3 regions of the Trichocoleus sp. DQ-U1 genome follow, and region 2 is predicted to be linked to each of the others. Evidence: predicted binding sites of a transcription regulator. Region 2 holds the regulator's gene; each other region holds the start of a gene.

Region 1 (6,036 bases), on a different contig from region 2:
ACTTGTTGCCTCTAGCATCTGTGCCGTACCGCTGGGGATGGGAATTGCAATCGGAGTTTGGCGAACCTAGTGCGCCTGTTTCTCACAATGAATTGACTCAGCGATACCCAGTCCAAGCTCCCACCTGGGTGGCAATTCTGCAAGATTTTGGTGAGGAAGCAAGTGCGCCGGAAATTCCCCCTCCTCCTTCATCTTTTATCCTTCCTCCTTCATCCTTCCAAGGTAGCTGGGATCGCTACGGTTGGGAGCAGTTTCTCAATTATGGGCGTTTACCGGGGAATCTTTTCATGATCAATTGGCCCCTATGCGGCAATGACTATGGGGAAGGAGTGGGGCGTCTGATAGAGTCGGAGGCGGCGTGGCATCAATTTCTTCAAGAGAGTCTGTGGCACACTCAAAGCTTTGTCCGCTTTATTCAAACTAAGCTGGGGCGGCGTTACGGCTTAGCGACTCAAATCTTTCCCTCACGCTTGACTCCCAAACTCAATCAAAACTCAATCAAAACTCAAAACGCTCTCGGTGGAGGTGGTTATGCCCTACACCCTTACTATCGGGAAAGTAGACGCCTTGTGGGACTGGCGACCGTGCGAGAGCAGGATATCTTGCCAGTGGCGGGGGGAAAGGTTGCACCCCTACCTGTGGATACGGCTGGGGAGGTGAATGCGATCGCCTTCGGCAACTACCCCAACGACCACCATTACCCTAACTACAACTTTCTTGTTAAACCAAAATCAATTCGCTGGGGTGGACGCTGGACTGGCACTCCTTTCACCCTTCCCTACACTTGTCTAATTCCAGAGTCTGTGGATGGACTGCTGGTTTGCGAAAAAAATATCTCCGTCTCCCATATTGCCAACGGTTCCACCCGGTTACAGCCCATCGTCATGAATATTGGTCAGGCGGCGGGAATGGCGGCGGCGCTTTGCGTGCAGCGAAGTTGTCAACCCAGAGATTTACCTGTCCGAGTCCTGCAAGAAGCATTGTTACAAGATGAGCGATCGCCAGCAGCAATTTTCCCTCTGTTCAATTTACCGCGCGATCGCGCCGACTGGCTGCACAGGCAACGAGATTACTTGGATCGCCCTGACACCTATCCCTTCAATGGCAACTGCCCTTACCTGGAACCCCAGACGCCACAGGATTCAAAATATGTGGAAGTTCCCTCACCCTTTACGAAACACAGCGATGGGGAAGCGGTTGGCGGAAGCATTGAAAAATCCGCTTCAAACTCAGCACTCTTCTGTGGAGTGTTCCATCGCCATGCCGAGCAAGATTACACCTTCACTGTAAAGGAGCCAGCTGCTGGGGAAGAGCAAACCTGGATAGCGATCGCCTTGCGCCCAGAAGTAGACGGAGAACTCCAAACCTGCCTCGATCGGCAGATGCTCTCTGTGTGCGGATATCTCAATCAATCGGGCAAATGGTTGATTGTGGAAAAAATTATTGCTCCTGGGAGCGATCGCACTCATTTTTGAGCCTTAGGCATCGTACCTCTAACCTTAAACAAAAGCAGAACTCAATCGGAACCGACTAAGCTCTAACCGAAATTTTTCCTGGTTAACGATCAAGAACTCCGTATCAGGGACTATAACCCTGACACGGACATCTGCTATGCGCCCTTACACCTCTATCATGTTGTTGAGCTTACTATCAATCTCTTCAGGTAATTTCTTAGGGATCGAGTCCGCCTCTGCCAAGCAACTGCCATCCACGTCTTCCGAGCTAGCCGTATCGCTGAAACGTGGGAACGAACCGTCTCCGGATAAAGGAACCGGACGCCGAGATGCGTTTTCGCCCGAATATATCTCTATCGTCTAGAATTATCCTCTATTTAGCCAAATCTGAACAAGTCATCGATCCGCTTTTCACCTTGCGACTGAGGTCGATGAAAGCTCATTTGAAGGCAGCAAACTAAGCTCTAGCAGGTTTGTGCCAGTGTACTTGGGGCACTATTTGTCTAATTTTGCCTGTCACGGAGAATTTATTCCCTGACAAAAGCTATATATTAGGCCGTCCTTTTCTATAATTAGAGATTATTTACGTTCATGCTATCGGGGTGCTTAGAGTTCAATAGTTTCAGCGAGTGAATTGAACTCACTGCAAATGTGGAAACATAAGCTTTTCACCATTTTCACCAAGGAACCAGTGTTTTGTCCCCTTGCGATGCGATCACCCCTGATATGAGCAACGACCTGGATCTGATCAAAAGCCTTAGCCCCGGTGCGATGGATCAGATCATGTTTTATCTGGCCTTTAGTGCGATGAGAACCGGCGGGCACCGACACGGAGCCTTCCTGGATGCTGCTGCCACGGCAGCAAAGTGCGCGATTTACATGACTTATTTGGAGCAGGGTCAAAATATCCGGATGACGGGGCACCTGCACCACATTGAGCCGAAGCGAGTCAAAGTCATCGTCGAGGAAGTTCGGCAAGCGCTGACCGAAGGGAAACTGCTGAAGATGCTGGGTTCCCAAGAACCTCGGTATTTAATTCAGTTTCCCTATGTTTGGATGGAGCAGTTTCCGTGGCAACCGGGGCGATCGCGCATCTATAGCACCAACCTGACCGCTGACGAAAAGCGATACCTTGAGGAAAAACTGCCAAATAATCTGCCGGATGCCCAGCTAATCAACGCTTTTCAGTTTCTAGAATTAATTGAATTTCTCCACAGTCGTTCCCAGGAAGACTTGCCAGAAGAACGCCGCATTCCTCTAAGCGAAGCATTCGCCGAACACATCAAGCGGCGCTTAATCTATTCCGGCACGGTAACGCGAATTGATTCTCCTTGGGGATTGCCCTTCTACGCCCTCACTCGCGCTTCCTACTCACCCGCTGAGGACGAAGAACGCACTTATATCATGATTGAGGATACTGCCCGCTACTTCCGACTGATGAAAGATTGGGCAGACCGACAGCTAAATGTGATGCGGATACTAGAGGAACTCGATATTCCACCGGATCGCATTGAGGCAGCCATGCAAGAACTGGATATGGTCATCCGGGATTGGGCAGATAAATATCACCGCGCCGACGGTCAGCCAGTGCTTCTACAAATGGTTTTTGGCCCAAAAGAAGAATAAAACACTTAACTCACATTTTCGTTGAGCAGGGTGGGCAATGCCCACCCTGCTTCAGTTAGAAGCTACATCGGTAAAACTTTTGCCTGAAATCGGGGAAAAATTAACTTAGCCTTGTGTAGGCATTGCCCCAATAGTTTGATGCTGAATGCGGGGTTCTACAAACAAATTTGAAATGAGTATTGCTGCTAAATTGACCCACATTTGTATAAAGTTTTCACTCCTCATGCAAAAACACAATCGGGATCATTCGCACACTGCATAGCCAAACAGTTTAGTGTAACAATTTTTACAAACTTACTTTGAAATCTTTTATAGGACTAATTAAGAAGATTGTAAAAATAGGCGTTATAAAACTGCATGACCGGCAAAAAGAATCTTATTGTTATCGGCAACGGTATGGTAGGACACAAGTTTCTAGAACTGATGATCGCTAAAGGAGCGACGCAGGAATGGAACTTGATCGCATTTTGCGAAGAGCCTCGTGTTGCTTACGATCGGGTTAATTTGAGTGGTTTCTTTTCAGGCAAAACTGCGGCAGATTTATCGTTAGTTCAACCGGGTTTGTACCAAGAAAATGGAGTTGAAATCCATATCGGTGATAAGGCAGTTGCGATTAACCGGGAAGAAAAAACAGTTACATCAGCGAATGGGATAACAATTGCCTATGACAAAATTGTTCTAGCAACAGGCTCCTATCCTTTTGTACCGCCAATTAAAGGGAATGATGCGAAAGGTAATTTTGTCTACCGGACAATAGATGACCTTGAGGCAATGTCATCCTATGCGAAAAATTGCCAAACTGGTGTCGTTGTTGGGGGTGGATTATTAGGTTTGGAATGTGCGAACGCTCTCAAAAATATGGGTTTAAAAACCCATGTTGTTGAGTTCGCACCCAGATTAATGCCACTACAAATTGATGATGTCGGTGGCAACATCCTTCGCAACAAGATAGAAGAACTTGGGGTTTCAATTCATACCAGTAAATCTACAACAGAAATTGTCAGCATTGATGGCAAGGTTGCTAAAATGACCTTTGCTGATGGTGAAGAGTTAGAGACAGATATGATTGTCTTTTCTGCGGGAATTCGTCCTCGCGATGAAATCGCGAGAGGATGTGGATTAGCAGTAGGCGATCGCGGCGGGATCGTTATCAACGATTCTTGCCAAACTTCAGATCCAAATATTTATGCTATTGGAGAATGCGCCCTTTATCAAAATCGAATTTACGGCTTAGTCGCTCCTGGCTATACAATGGCAAGCGTAGCGGCAGATATCCTGAGCAAAACAGGGACGAGCAGCTTTACCGGCGCGGATATGTCCACCAAGCTCAAACTGTTGGGAGTGGATGTTGCCAGTTTCGGGGATGCCTTTGCCAAATCTCCCGGCGCTAAAGAAATTTCCGTTACTGATACCATCCAAGGTGTTTACAAAAAACTGGTTTTAAATGAAGATGGTAGCCATCTTTTAGGTGGAATTCTGGTAGGAGATGCTTCAGCTTACGGTACGCTGCTGCAATTTGTGCAGAATGCGATCGCGCTCCCGCCTCATCCAGAAGATTTGCTGATGCCACCCCGCGAAGGCAAGTCTGCCACAGTCGGTATGGGTGTGGAGAGTTTACCAGATACTGCCCAAATTTGCTCTTGCAATAATGTTAGCAAAGAGCAAATTTGTAGTGCCATCCAAGAAGGGCAACTCACTGATATTGCCAGTGTAAAGAAATGCACCCAAGCCGGCACAGGTTGCGGCGGTTGCGTGCCACTGGTAACTGATATCCTCAAAGCTGAGATGAAGAAAGCGGGGATAGAGGTAAAAAATCATCTCTGCGAACACTTCGCCTATTCCCGTCAGGAACTTTATCACTTGGTGCGTTCTCAAAAAATCCTGACTTTTGAAGATTTAATTCAAAAACATGGAAAAGGGAAGGGGTGTGAAATTTGTAAGCCTGCTGTAGCTTCTATTCTCGCTTCAACGTGGAACGAGTATATTTTAGAAATGCCGCATGTGGGGTTGCAGGATACCAATGATTATTACCTGGCAAACATTCAGAAGGATGGAACTTATTCAGTAATCCCCAGAGTTCCCGGTGGTGAACTAACACCAGATCAGCTGATTGTGTTGGGAGAAGTTGCTAAAGATTTTGGTCTTTATACCAAAATTACAGGTGGACAACGGATCGATTTATTAGGTGCGCGGGTAGATCAATTACCCCAAATTTGGCAGCGACTGATAGATGCTGGATTTGAATCGGGACACGCTTATGGGAAGGCACTCCGCACGGTCAAATCTTGTGTAGGTAGCACCTGGTGCCGCTTTGGGGTTCAGGATTCAACCACTTTGGCGATTGAGATCGAACTGCGATATCGAGGCTTGCGATTGCCCCACAAATTAAAATCAGCTGTATCGGGTTGTACCCGCGAATGTGCCGAGGCTCAAAGCAAGGACTTTGGCATTATCGCAACTGAAAATGGCTGGAATTTATATGTATGTGGCAACGGAGGAATGAAGCCACAACACGCAGTTTTGTTAGCAACAGATATTGACAAGGAAACGCTGATTAAATATTTGGATCGGTTCTTGATGTTCTATATTCGCACCGCGAATCGACTAGAACGCACTGCAACTTGGTTCAATAAGCTGGAAGGAGGCATCGAGTACCTGAAGCAGGTAGTTATTGAAGATTCTCTGGGCATTTGTGCTGAATTAGAATCAGAAATGCAGCATCTTGTCAATACCTATCAGTGTGAGTGGAAAGCCACAATTGAAGATCCAGAAAAAGTGAAGCGATTCCGTCACTTTGTCAATTCTGACCAACCCGATCCTGGTTTAGTTCATGTAGAGGAACGGGGGCAAAAACGTCCAGCTTATGACCACGAGAAGGTTTTAGTTGGTATTTCCGAATAAGCTGACTGTTGCTCTGGTGCATTACCTACAGTTTAAAAAAACTGATGTTATTTCA
Region 2 (6,036 bases):
CAAATCTGTCGCGTCCGGGGTTTGTGAAGGGAACTGGCTGGCATTTGGGGTTCGGTCAGACGATAAACGACTCAAAATTGCACCTTTTTTGCTCAGATGTTACTCTTCTTTCATCCTAGTCAATACCGATCTAGTCTGGCACTTTCCATATCCAGAGGGATATTTTTACTCGGTTCGTGCCAGCTCAGTATCAGCTGTGAGAATGATGTTATCTCGAAGGCGATCGCAATAAGTTTAGTATTGTTGCTGAATGAAGGTATTTGATCGGCACAGCGATTGTGAGTTCTAAGCGTTTACCTCAAACTACTGCCCACGTCCGAATTACCCATCTTTCCTGGCAACGGGGCTTTCTAGCAGGGGAAGTCACGGCGGCAGAATATGAATGGCAGTTCCAGTGGTGTTTCCGACAGGGTCAATTGTCGGTGACACCTTCTTTGGGACGCGCTTTAATTCAGGAACCTCTGGGTCGATTTTTAGAACAGAAAGATTACCAGCTAGAGCCTGGAGGGGACTATGCGTTTACGATCCGGGCGGAACTTTAAAAGTTTTGAGTTTTGAGTTCAGTTTAAATTAAGAAAGTTAAGAATGACAGAGTTTCCTAGTTCCTCGTCTCTCGTTGCTTCATGTATCTTTCGATGAGGAGGATGGCAACAATGTCATCGATTGGTCGGGGTAGACTCCGCATCCCTTGGGGAATCAGGCGTCCTAAACCTTGGGGAGGGTACATTTGCCAATAGCGATCGCGTGCTTCCAATGTACTGTAGCGCTCATCTACCAGGACAATTGGCACCGACGTTGGAAATTGCTGAAGTTTCTTTTTCCAACTTTTGGAAGTGGTTTGATCGCCCATCACTAGAGTATCAATCGGAAATTTTTCACACAACTCAAGGAGCGTTGCGATCGCTGCTTCTGCTGGTACAACCTGGTGGTAATGCAGAGAATTGTCTTTCCCCACTACGGCTAAACCACACTTATCGCGCCCTGGATCGAACCCTAAAATCATCTGAATTGGCTAATCGCTAATTTACAAATGGTTAATTGCCATTAGTCATCATCTCATCACTAATGACTAATAAATTACATCCTGACCACAACTTCTCCGTCTTCAACCGCCTCCAAATTTAATTTCATGGGTCCGGCAATATAGGCGTCCTCAGCCACGACCGCTTTCAGAGAAATCGGCTTATTGTGCTTTTTCAACTGCTCGATAAACCGAATCAAGCTAACAATTCGATTATCGCCAACCTGAACTGTATCGCCCAAAATCCCCGCGCGAGTAGCTCGGAACTGGGATGCTCCAAGCAGCAGGTCAATCCGCTGCCGAATTTGTTGGTCGGTCATGTTTGAAGGATCGGCAGATGTCGTTGCTACGACTTCACCAGTGCGGAATACAACTTGATTGGGTGCGGCGTCTGCAAAGACTTGTACCTGCTTTTCTCCCTGGACATAGTTACCAGCCGAAAAAACTCGGACTACATAGTTTCGACCATCCTGAATCTGGTTGATCAGTTGCTCTACCTGTGCCTCTGTAATTTGCACGACCCGTTCGTTCGCCACCTTGTTGAGACCGGGTTGGGTCGCTTTAATCGCTGTCCGATTCGCTTCCCGTAACAGCTGCTCAATGACCTGTCGGGCTGCGGCTGGCTCGACAATACGAAAAACGCCAGCCGCCAGAACCTGACCGCGCAGCAGTGCCAGACTACCCTGACGCAAAGTTTGATAAGACTGGTAATACTGTTCTAAGGTTGCCACTTCCTGCTCTAGGGAAGCTTGTTGTTTTTCGAGTTCTTTAAGGCGATTTTCTCGCTGGGCAATCACCTCATCTCGTTGAGAAATTTTGTTATCAAGTAGAGATAAGGCTTTGTCTCGCTGGGCAATTTGCTCATCGCGATCGCTCAGGCTCTTCCGAAAGGTAGCAAGTTTCTCATCAAGTTCCACAAGGGCTTGATCCCGCTTGAGAATTTGCTCATCGCGTTGGCTAATTGCTCGGTCTTGCTGGGCAATTTTTTGGTCGCGCTGAGTCACTTTCGCTTTGAATTCAGTAATTTCAGCTCTGACTTGATTTCGCTGCTGGAGCAATTCTTGGCGTTCTGCTTGAAGTTGTTGGATTTCGGAACGTAGCGTCTTGGCTTGCCCTGAGACAGATGTAAGCTGTTTTTGGGTTTGCTGAAAGCTGCTGGCAACCCGGGTCAGTTCGCTTTGAGTCTGATTTAGTTGCGCCTCCGTCTGGCCTTGTTTAGCCAGCGCGGCTGCCAAAGATCGATTAATCGCATCTAAGCGCTGCTGGGCGACAGATTGCTGGGTGCGAGCCTGAGCGAGTTCCTTCTCTACTTGCTCTTTTTGGGCGGCGGTTTTAGCAAGTTCGCTTTCGGTCTTCCGTTTCTGCTCGTTTGCTTTGGCAATATCCTTACTTGCTGTTTTGAGTTTTTTCTGGACTTCTTGAAGTCTAAAAACTCCAATCCGCAATTGTTCGCTGGTCGCGAAGATGATTGTTAGTGTTGAGGCAGAAATCGTTAGTCCCGTTAGAATCGTTACTAAAACAGCTGTTTTGCGGGGACGCAGATTGAACAACGACAGGCGTGCTTTTCCCACGCGCGTGCCAATGCGATCGCCCACCGTTGCGATGACGCTTCCCAACACTAAAATAGACAAAATCAGGAAGAGCGCACTGTCGGTCATTGTCTGCTACAGTCATTCCAGTTACAGCCTATCGCATCGCAGGCTAGAGAAAGGGTTAACAGGAATTAAAGATCGAAGGTGAAATCGGAAAGGTTAAAGGTTGGAAGGTTGAAAACTATCCGCTTAAAACCTGACACCTTTTAACTCAACTCCCGACTAAATGTTAAAACTGGATAACCTGCTCGCGCTACCATGCCGTTTTAACCAACAACCTAACCTACAACCTGACGAGAGCCTCTAGCTGTTTTCAAGTAAACTGCTGACTCAGTGTAACTGGGTTGTGTACCGTAATTTTTTTCTTGTGGATAGAAATCATTTTTTCCTCCCGCAAATCTCCCAGTAAGCGGGTGACAGTTACCCTGGTGGAGCCGATTGCTTCTGCGATCGCTTGATGAGAAAGCTTCAGATCGATCGTAATTCCATTGGCGGTAGGAACGCCAAAATCACGGCACAGAATCAATAGAAAACTCACCAAGCGGGATCCCATATCTCGGTGAGCTAATGTCTCAATCATCATTTCTGTTTGCAAAATGCGCGAAGAAAGCCCTCGCAGCATCAACATCGATAGCTCCGGATTATCCTTGAGCGATTGCTCTACCTGATCGATCGGTGCCGAAAGCAGCTCCACTGGCGTAAATGCTACAGCGTGATAAAACCGATCCGAACGATGCCCTGTAATTAAGGACAGTACTCCAAAAACGCTGTTTTCTCGCAGCAGCGCCACGGTAATTTCTTCCCCAGCTTCATACACGCGAGACAGCTTTACTGCACCTTTGAGCAAAAAGTATACCCGTTCAGCCGGGTCTCCTGGGAAAAAGATCGTCTTGCCCCGCTCAAAAGTTTCCACCACGGGTGGAAACGCCCCACCTCCCAGTTGACGGAACACAGCTGCTAGCGGTCTATCTTGCGTCACTGCCACTTCCTTTTTCCTAAATGCTGCCCTACAGACTTCTGCAACTTTCTGTCGGAGGAACTTTAACCATAGCAAAACAACTATGAGAGTTTTCTGACATTAGACACAGATAAACTGACTTCCAAGCGGTTTTTGTGCTATTTGATACAAAATTTTAAAGTAGTTTCCCCGGCTACCTTCTTTAGTTCTCTCCCTGCTCAAGGCAAGTAAGATTATGACGGAAAATGTTGATATCTTGACAGTATCTGCGCTATCGGGTGGGATGCATGGTGAGTAAGGAGGCACGCTCCTTACCCGTACTAGACAGCCTCGCTCCGGGCGATCGCGATCTTGAATACTCCCCTAAATCGGATATCCTCTAATATTGCCTTCAAAATCGACATTTATGCTAGATTTAACCGGAAAAAACGCCCTTGTCACCGGCATTGCCAACAATCGATCGATCGCCTGGGGGATTGCTCAGCAACTGCACCAAGCGGGTGCGAATCTAGGAGTGACTTACCTGCCAGACGACCGAGGCCGCTTTGAAAAAAAAGTGGCAGAGTTGGTAGAACCCCTCAACCCCAGCTTATTTTTACCCTGCGATGTCCAGAATGAGACCCAAATTCAGTCTACATTTGACGCCATCCGCGATAAGTGGGGCAAGCTAGACATCCTGATCCATTGTCTTGCTTTTGCGAACAAGGAAGATTTATCAGGTGATTTTAGTACCACTACCCGTGCTGGCTTCACCCAAGCTCTAGAAATTAGTACCTATTCGCTGGTACAACTTGCTGGGTCAGCAAAACCACTGATGACAGAAGGTGGCAGCATTGTCACGCTGACTTATCTAGGCGGCGTTAAGGTGATCCCCAACTACAACGTAATGGGAATTGCCAAGTCTGGATTGGAAATGAGTGTCCGTTACCTGGCATCTGAATTAGGTCCACAGAATATTCGCGTGAATGCAATTTCGGCAGGTCCTATCCGCACTTTGGCATCGTCGGCGGTAGGTGGCATTCTGGATATGATCCATCACGTTGAGGAAGTAGCACCGCTGCGACGCACTGTAACTCAGAAAGAAGTGGGAAATGCGGCTGCTTTCTTGTGTAGCGATTTGGCAAGTGGCATTACAGGTCAGGTGCTATATGTCGATGCGGGATACGAGATTATGGGGATGTAAAAAGAATCAAACATTAAAAATTAAAAATTAAAAAGCAAAGATTCTGCTAATTTTTAATTTTTAATTTTGCATTTTTAAGGCTTTCGCGTCTCCCAAATGCTCAGTAACGTAGGATAATAAACTTAACTTTATTTTCTTGAGTGAGCATCTGCGATGCAGGCACGCGATCGCCAATTTCCACCTTCTCCAAGCATTGAACAGCTTTTGTCTCCTCGCATGGCAAGGGTTCCCCGCAAGACGGGCGAAACGGATGTTATCGTCACCGTCAAATTAGACGGGAATGGCACTTGCAATGCCAAAACCGGCATTCCGTTTTTAGACCATATGCTGCATCAAATCGCCTCTCACAGCCTGATTGATTTGGATGTAGCCGCGACGGGAGACTTGGAAATTGATGACCACCATACCAATGAAGATGTGGGAATTACCCTAGGAATGGCGTTGCATCAAGCACTGGGCGATCGCAAAGGAATTGTCCGATTTGGGAATTTCCTCGCCCCTCTCGATGAAGCGTTGGTTCAGGTAGCGTTAGATTTTTCCGGACGCCCCCACCTCAGCTATGGCTTAGAGATTCCCACTCAGCGAGTCGGGACTTATGACACCCAGCTGGTGCGGGAATTTTTTGTGGCGTTGGTCAATCACAGCCAGATGACGCTGCACATTCGCCAACTCGATGGAATTAATTCGCACCACATTATTGAAGCGACGTTCAAAGCGTTTGCGCGATCGCTCCGCATGGCAATCGAAGTTGATCCCCGTCGTGGCGGTACGATCCCCAGTTCTAAAGGCGTGTTATAGGTCTCCTTGCAAATACACTCCGATAAAGGCAACGAGAGCCGGGGAAATCCTCACCAGGCTCTCGCTTCATTCTGCTGAAGTTTCCGCGACCACTGACTCTCAATTCTTCTATGTCTTCAGAAATGAGAACTTATGGAAGAGGTTTGCGGATATAGCCATATTTATTGCCAATCTTAACTTTTGCTAGCCCTTGCGAAAAAGATTGAGCGCTATCAAATTGGGGTTTAATTACGAATTTGCCACTCTTATTGATATAGCCCCATTTGTCGCCGTTCTTTACCGCTGCTAGGTCTTCTGAAAAGTTATAAATATTATCAAATTGTGGGGGAATGACAACATTGCTTGCCTTGTCAATATAGCCTACCTTAGTGTCTATCGTTATGCCCGCCAGCCCTTGAGAAAAGTCCCCAGCCCAATCAAATTGGAGTGGAATAACAAGATATCCCATTCTGTCAATATAGCCCCACTTATTATTACTGGATAT
Region 3 (6,036 bases), on a different contig from region 2:
CAGCTGATTGAGCCGCCCCAATTTCACCCGAACCCCATTGCATAAACCATCTTTTAGCTCCTGCATCAGTTCCAGAAGCGCCTCTGAGCCGGTTTCCAGCATTGCGTGGGTCAGCAACAACGTCATGGTAGGACGCCCTAGCTCAAACCAATTGCGCTGAATATAAGCAAGTTCGCTCTGAATTTCAGCAACTAAGAAATGGTAGTCAAGGGTCAGGTAAAACTGCTTTTGATCCAAAAATGACGGTAAGAAGACAATCGTCTCGCTGCGAATACGAAAAATCCTTGATGTTGTTAAAGTCCGCAACCGGCGCACGGGCCTGCCCGTGAGTCCCAGCTTGTCGTTCCGCCCAATTTGGGTATAAACCGCCGAAAGTTCTGTTGCTTGACGCACCTGAATCGGCTCCAGTTGTTGCGGCGTCTGCGTTGCAATGCCGTGAACTGCTAATTCAGCCTGTAACTTTTCATCTTCTGCCAGCAGCGCAATTTGTACCATCGGGTTTCCTTCCCGACCCACACTCAGGTGCCGTCCCAGCGGGTCAATATCTCCCACCGCGATTAACTTCTCACTCAGCATTTCTCCTAGCAGGTACAAGCTTTGCGCCCACACCAAGGGGATATTTTCATTTGGCAGGCGCGGTTGGGTGTGGGGGTTCTGTCTCTCCGCCTCAATCTTTTCCGCCGGGACATAATAAAGCTCCGGTAGCAGCCGCAAACCGTCCTGCTCAATCAGCAGAAACTCCAGGCACTCTTGATAGTCCTTAACTTGTTCCATGTCTCCTCGAAACAAGCCATCCAGAACCAGGTAGGTGAAAAATAAAGGCCATTCGCACTCAATATGCTCAAATTGCTGCAATTCCCAAGGTTCGTAGTGCAAGCGGCTGGTATCTTCCAAAACAGTTTGGTGTCCATCTCGCAAAAAGCGTTTGCAGCCGTAGCGTCCCTCCAGCTTGTCGATGATTTTCTGTCGAGTGCGTTCCATCAGCTCCATATTTTCCACCGCAAAGGCTGGGAAACTAATGACGCTTAAGCTAGCCGCATCCACTTCTTTGGAGCTAGATTCTCTTGGTAACAGGGATTTCAGGGTCATACGAGCGCGAGCAATTTCATCCGGCAGCACGTGAATTACAGAAGCCTGAGAACCGCGCACTCCGAATAAATCCAGTCCGCTTATTGCTTCTAAAGCGGCTTTTGCCATCCCGATCGAACTGGCATTTAGTTCTGGATTCCCCCGGTTTATCTTATTTCCCCGCTCCCAAATGCCATAATCGGGGGTTCGGTAAGTTCTGCCAATGTAATAGACCAGATTTTGGACAAAGTTTACTTCGTCAATGGCGTAGATGATATGTAACCCCGATGCCGTCATCTGAGCCAGCATCAGCAGAAATAGCGAGGTGGCATCTAACTGCAAGTGTCCCCAAGCGTCATCGCCGACTACGACATCACCGCTGCTGGTGTTGTATTTGGCGTGCAGGCAGTCTAGGAGGGATTGGCTTTGTTTAAATTGCTCAACTTTGTGGCTCTGTCGCATCATACAGAACAACAGCCCGCGCATCAGCTTGACGACGCTTTGTTCTAGCTCGTAGGTGCGCCCCTTATCTTCATCGACTTTGCGGTAAGCTAGCGCCAATCCCCAAACGGCGAGAATGCTGTAAACGTTGTCGCGTACCCAGGCATCGGTGTAGTCGCCGTGGGCGTTAATTGCAGTACTGGCGGGCAACAGACCCGTAATCGGATTTTGACGGTTGAGAATGACAGCCTTGATCTGGTGGTAGTAATCGTCTAGGCGATCGCTTAGCGGTTGTGAGGCGTTTAGCAACATATCATTCTCCTAAAGAGAGGGGTGCTGGGGGTCGTCCCCGGCAAAACGAAGAGAGTGTCAGAAATCCAGCCCAAGTGCTTTTTATTTTCGCACCAAAGCTAAAATTCATCTGCCTCGCGAAGCAGATTGCTGCGCGTTTACAATTCTTTAGTTACATTCTTGTACAGATGGTAACAAAAGTTTATTTTATGGAGTTAAGACTATGCAAACTCAAGACCGCAACGATGCAACCAAGATTGGCTTTACGCCCCAAGCTGAAAATTGGAATGGGCGTTTTGCCACGATCGGCTTTTTCATTGCCATGATGATTGAACTCACCACAGGTCAAGGCGTGCTTCACTTCTGGGGTCTGATGTAATATATTTCAATTTTATAAATTTGGTCAATTTCAAAAGCTCGCTGGGAGTTTATCTAGGAACTCCCAGTTTTTTGTTTCCCAAATAATAGTAGGGGCAGGTAAAGAAACCCGCCCCTACTATTATTTATCTCGCTAAAAAGGATTGTCTAGCGAATGTATTCTTTGAGAATACTGTTGCGATTGGGATGCCGCAACTTGCGGAGAGCTTTCGCTTCAATTTGACGAATCCGTTCGCGGGTAACGTTGAAGATTTGACCGATTTCTTCAAGAGTTTTCATGCGTCCATCATCCAAACCGTAGCGCAGACGCAGCACATCCCGTTCGCGGGGGCTGAGGGTGTCGAGGACGCTTTCTAGATCTTCCCGGAGGAGGTTTTTAGAAACTTGATCTTCGGGGGTTTCACCATCTGCTTCGATGAAGTCACCCAGACGGGAGTCTTCTTCTTTACCGATGGGAGTTTCTAGAGAGATGGGTAACTGAGCTGATTTAGCAATGAATCGCAGTTTCTCGATGGTCATTTCCATGCGAGTAGCGATTTCTTCTTCAGTGGGTTTGCGACCCATTTCTTGGGATAGAAGCTTGGTAGTTTTTTTGATCCGAGAAATGGTTTCGTACAGGTGAACAGGTAGTCGAATGGTGCGAGATTGATCCGCGATCGCTCTCGTAATTGCCTGACGAATCCACCACGTCGCATACGTGGAGAATTTGTAACCTTTTTCGTGGTCAAATTTTTCAGCGGCTCGAATCAAGCCTAGACTGCCTTCCTGAATCAAGTCTTGGAAGGATAAGCCGCGATTCATATATTTTTTGGCAATCGAAACCACCAAACGCAGGTTTGACTGCACCATTTTGTCTTTAGCGCGGCGACCTACATAGAGGCGATGTCGGAACGCTGGTAGGCGCTTCTTCACCTCTTTAGACCACTCTTCTTGTTGGGGTTCTCGCCCTAGCTGAGTAGCGAGTTGTTCCCAGACTCGCTCAGATTTCAGCACTCCCTCAGCCCACTCTATATCCTGCGGTTCCCGCTCCAGATTTTCGATCAGTTGCTCGCGCAAACGCTCTAATTCTAGTAAGTCGGCTATCTTGCGTGCGAGTTCAATTTCTTCATCGGCTCTTAAGAGACGAATCCGACCAATTTCTTGTAAATAGAGACGAATCGAATCCTCAGTGTAGTGTTTCTTTTTCGTTTGCACCCGACGACGGGATCTACTGACCTTACCAGGCTTACCTTCGTCTTCATCGGGCGTTACGTCTACAAAGTCGTCTTGATCCGCGTCTTCATCAATTAAGAGATCCAACTCGCTCTCAGGCGGAGTGATGATTTCGAGTACGTCGTTGGCCTGGGTCATGCCGAATTCCTCATGCTCCTTCAGTTAAAGACCAGAAGATGGTGTTAGTTAATCTACAAAACAAGTTAGCCAGTCGTTATACCTTGCCAGCTTTCAACGCTTGCTGACTGGCTCAATGAGAGAAAAGAGAGAATGCGCTTGCGTGCAACGCCAGCGTTCGATAACCGCGTTGAAATAGGTGTTAATGCTGGTAGTGTTCAAAACCTTTCCGATTGTAGCCTTTCTCACAAAACTTGCACGCTTTTGGTTTATTTAAACCTTCAAATATGAAGTTAATGTCAAGGCGGCTTTTCCCAATGGATAATCCGATTGGAATTGATACACCCACTCCGATCTCATCTCCTTCAACTAGCTTGTACAGGATTTACCAGCAACACTCGCTGGTTGATTTGGTGATGCCTCCAGCCAGTTGAGCGCTGTCTTTCTATAAATAGCCTATAGTTAAGCGTCAAAGGTTTGGGGAGAGTAGCACTAAGCAGTAATGAACGTTTAGGCAAAAATAGAGAAAATATTGCTTGATTTCGCATTTTGCTTAAATGCAACTCTATCCTACTGACGCTTGATGGGCGATGGGTTGCGACAAATGGCTGAATTCTATTCCGTCATTCTAATCAACAAGAGCCAAAATGTGACAGAGAAAACATCAATATATTTCGTATTTAGGTTAAAGAGGTCAACTGACTTTGCTGCCACAGCGCATCGATGGTAACAAATTGATATCCTTGCTGCAATAGTTTAGGCACTAACTGGGCGGTCGTTTCAGCCACATCTTGACCTCCATAATAGCCATCATGCAAAACAATGACCGAACCATTTTGGACTTGCCGCAAAACTCGCTGTACGACGACGCTAACCCCAGGCTGTACCCAGTCTTCCGGCACCACGCTCCACATGACAGGTCGATAGTTCCACTGCTGCAATAAATCTAAAGTCTGGGGTGTAAACAAACCATTAGGGGGTCGAACGTCACGAACAAATTGTGGATCGAGTTGACAGGCTTGTTGGATCGCCTGCTGTGTCTGTTCCATACTTTGTTTGAGGTCAGATGGACTCAGCTTGGGAAAAGCGCGATGATCGTACCCATGCAGCCCAAGCCAGTGACCTCGCCGGTAGACTTCTTTGGCAGTTGCTGGTGCGCGGTTAACGCAAACACCCAGCCAAAAAAAACTTGCGGGTATGTTGTAGTGGTCTAGCACTTTCAAGAGTTCGGGAGTGTACTGGGGATGGGGGCCATCATCAAACGTGAGAGCGATCGCTCGTGAATTTCCAGTACCCGACCACAGACAACGGGGAAAGGCAGGCTGAAGAATTCGGTACACAATAGGAAATAGCGGAGCTAGCTGCATTTGCTCTTTGATGTCGTTTTTCTAATGGGTGTCAACAGACGGTGAGTCTCAAAGGTCAATTTAAACAACAAAGCCCATGTTTTGCCATACTGGCGGGAGCTTCTCTTTTATTTGCTCTCTCTGGGTGCAGCACCGTAACCACTAACCAGTATGAAGCAACCGCCCGGACAACTTTAACTTGGAAAGTCGGTTACTCGACTAATCCGGGTCGCAATCAAGAGCGAATCGAAACTTTTGGCTCTACTTCCTTACTCAACCGCAATGGGGAGAAGCCAGAAGGCGCGGTAATTGGCCCCGACGAACGGGAACTTTGGTGGTCTGCACTGCCACCACGACCCACGCTTGATGAAATTGAACAGCGACTGCAACCTGCCGAAAAGGCAAGCCAGCCAGAGATTTTGCGAGATGTGAATTACCAAATTACTTATCGCAGCAACGGGCAGAGTGTTACCTTGCCGACGAATTACGATGTCTATCGAGAGGTTGTCAAGGCATATCCTTCCCAAACGCCTTTAGAGCTGACGCTAGGAGTCAATGATTCCTCTGTGGAGAAAGCGGAACCCAAGTTTGAGAATTAAAAAGAGATATTAAAAAGCAAAAATTAAGGCGGGGGCGATCGCTTCTTCCCTGTCTCTCGGCTCCTCTGCCCCCCTGCTTAATTCTTCCTGCGGACTTTAGCCACAGAGCGCTTCAAAACAACAGGCGTCTTTAACGGTTGACTAGCTTTAATTAACGGCTGGTTACTCTCCAATGCTTGCAGACCATCGAGAACCGCATCTCGGATCGCCGCTTCCGGTTCTTGATTCAGCATCAGCCGAAAGTATTCGGCAACACTACGTCGATGCTCCCGCTCTAACCGAGCCTCTGTTACTAAGGCACAAAGTCGGCGAACCGCAATCAGACGCTTCAGGGGGTCTACCTGCGTCAGCTCCGTTAACCAATGGTTCAGGTTAGCTTCATCCCGATTCAGTTGACGGCTAATAATTTGCCAGACCAAGAGGATTAGGGTTGCCAGAGTGCCCAGACCTTGAAGAATTGCACCAGCGGCAATCCAGGGACTGTCGGAGTCTACCCAGATGGAAACTGCCATATAGGTGCTGAGGCTAGCAATGCCGCCACTGCCAACGGCAAGCGTTAATTGCCGGTTGGAGCCACTAAAAAA

The links. The regulator NtcA, encoded in region 2, controls nitrogen genes in cyanobacteria. The targets are predictions, from matches to a motif close to TTTGTANNNNNNNNTACAAA.
Region 1: nirB (nitrite reductase large subunit NirB) is a predicted target of NtcA. The motif match lies at 3,354-3,373, and genes of this name have one in related genera.
Region 3: rpoD (RNA polymerase sigma factor RpoD) is a predicted target of NtcA. The motif match lies at 3,740-3,759, and genes of this name have one in related genera.

What each region holds. Positions count from the first base shown of each region.
Region 1 is NZ_JAMPKB010000002.1:159,106-165,141, reverse strand. Features, by position in the region: gene NDI34_RS01705 (FAD-dependent oxidoreductase) at 1-1,475, shown strand, start outside; gene NDI34_RS01700 (hypothetical protein) at 1,612-1,818, shown strand; gene hetR (heterocyst differentiation master regulator HetR) at 2,181-3,080, shown strand; gene nirB (nitrite reductase large subunit NirB) at 3,438-5,981, shown strand; gene NDI34_RS01685 (hypothetical protein) at 6,026-6,036, shown strand, end outside.
Region 2 is NZ_JAMPKB010000019.1:29,845-35,880, reverse strand. Features, by position in the region: gene NDI34_RS10470 (GTP-binding protein) at 1-3, opposite strand, end outside; gene NDI34_RS10465 (DUF3146 family protein) at 279-542, shown strand; gene NDI34_RS10460 (pre-16S rRNA-processing nuclease YqgF) at 599-1,003, opposite strand; gene NDI34_RS10455 (DUF3084 domain-containing protein) at 1,078-2,679, opposite strand; gene ntcA (global nitrogen regulator NtcA) at 2,927-3,598, opposite strand; gene fabI (enoyl-ACP reductase FabI) at 3,978-4,754, shown strand; gene hisB (imidazoleglycerol-phosphate dehydratase HisB) at 4,908-5,552, shown strand; gene NDI34_RS10435 (WG repeat-containing protein) at 5,683-6,036, opposite strand, start outside.
Region 3 is NZ_JAMPKB010000005.1:133,607-139,642, reverse strand. Features, by position in the region: gene NDI34_RS03825 (glycoside hydrolase family 15 protein) at 1-1,821, opposite strand, end outside; gene NDI34_RS03820 (chlorophyll A-B binding protein) at 2,024-2,179, shown strand; gene rpoD (RNA polymerase sigma factor RpoD) at 2,326-3,528, opposite strand; gene NDI34_RS03810 (polysaccharide deacetylase family protein) at 4,188-4,874, opposite strand; gene NDI34_RS03805 (hypothetical protein) at 4,964-5,452, shown strand; gene NDI34_RS03800 (hypothetical protein) at 5,530-6,036, opposite strand, start outside.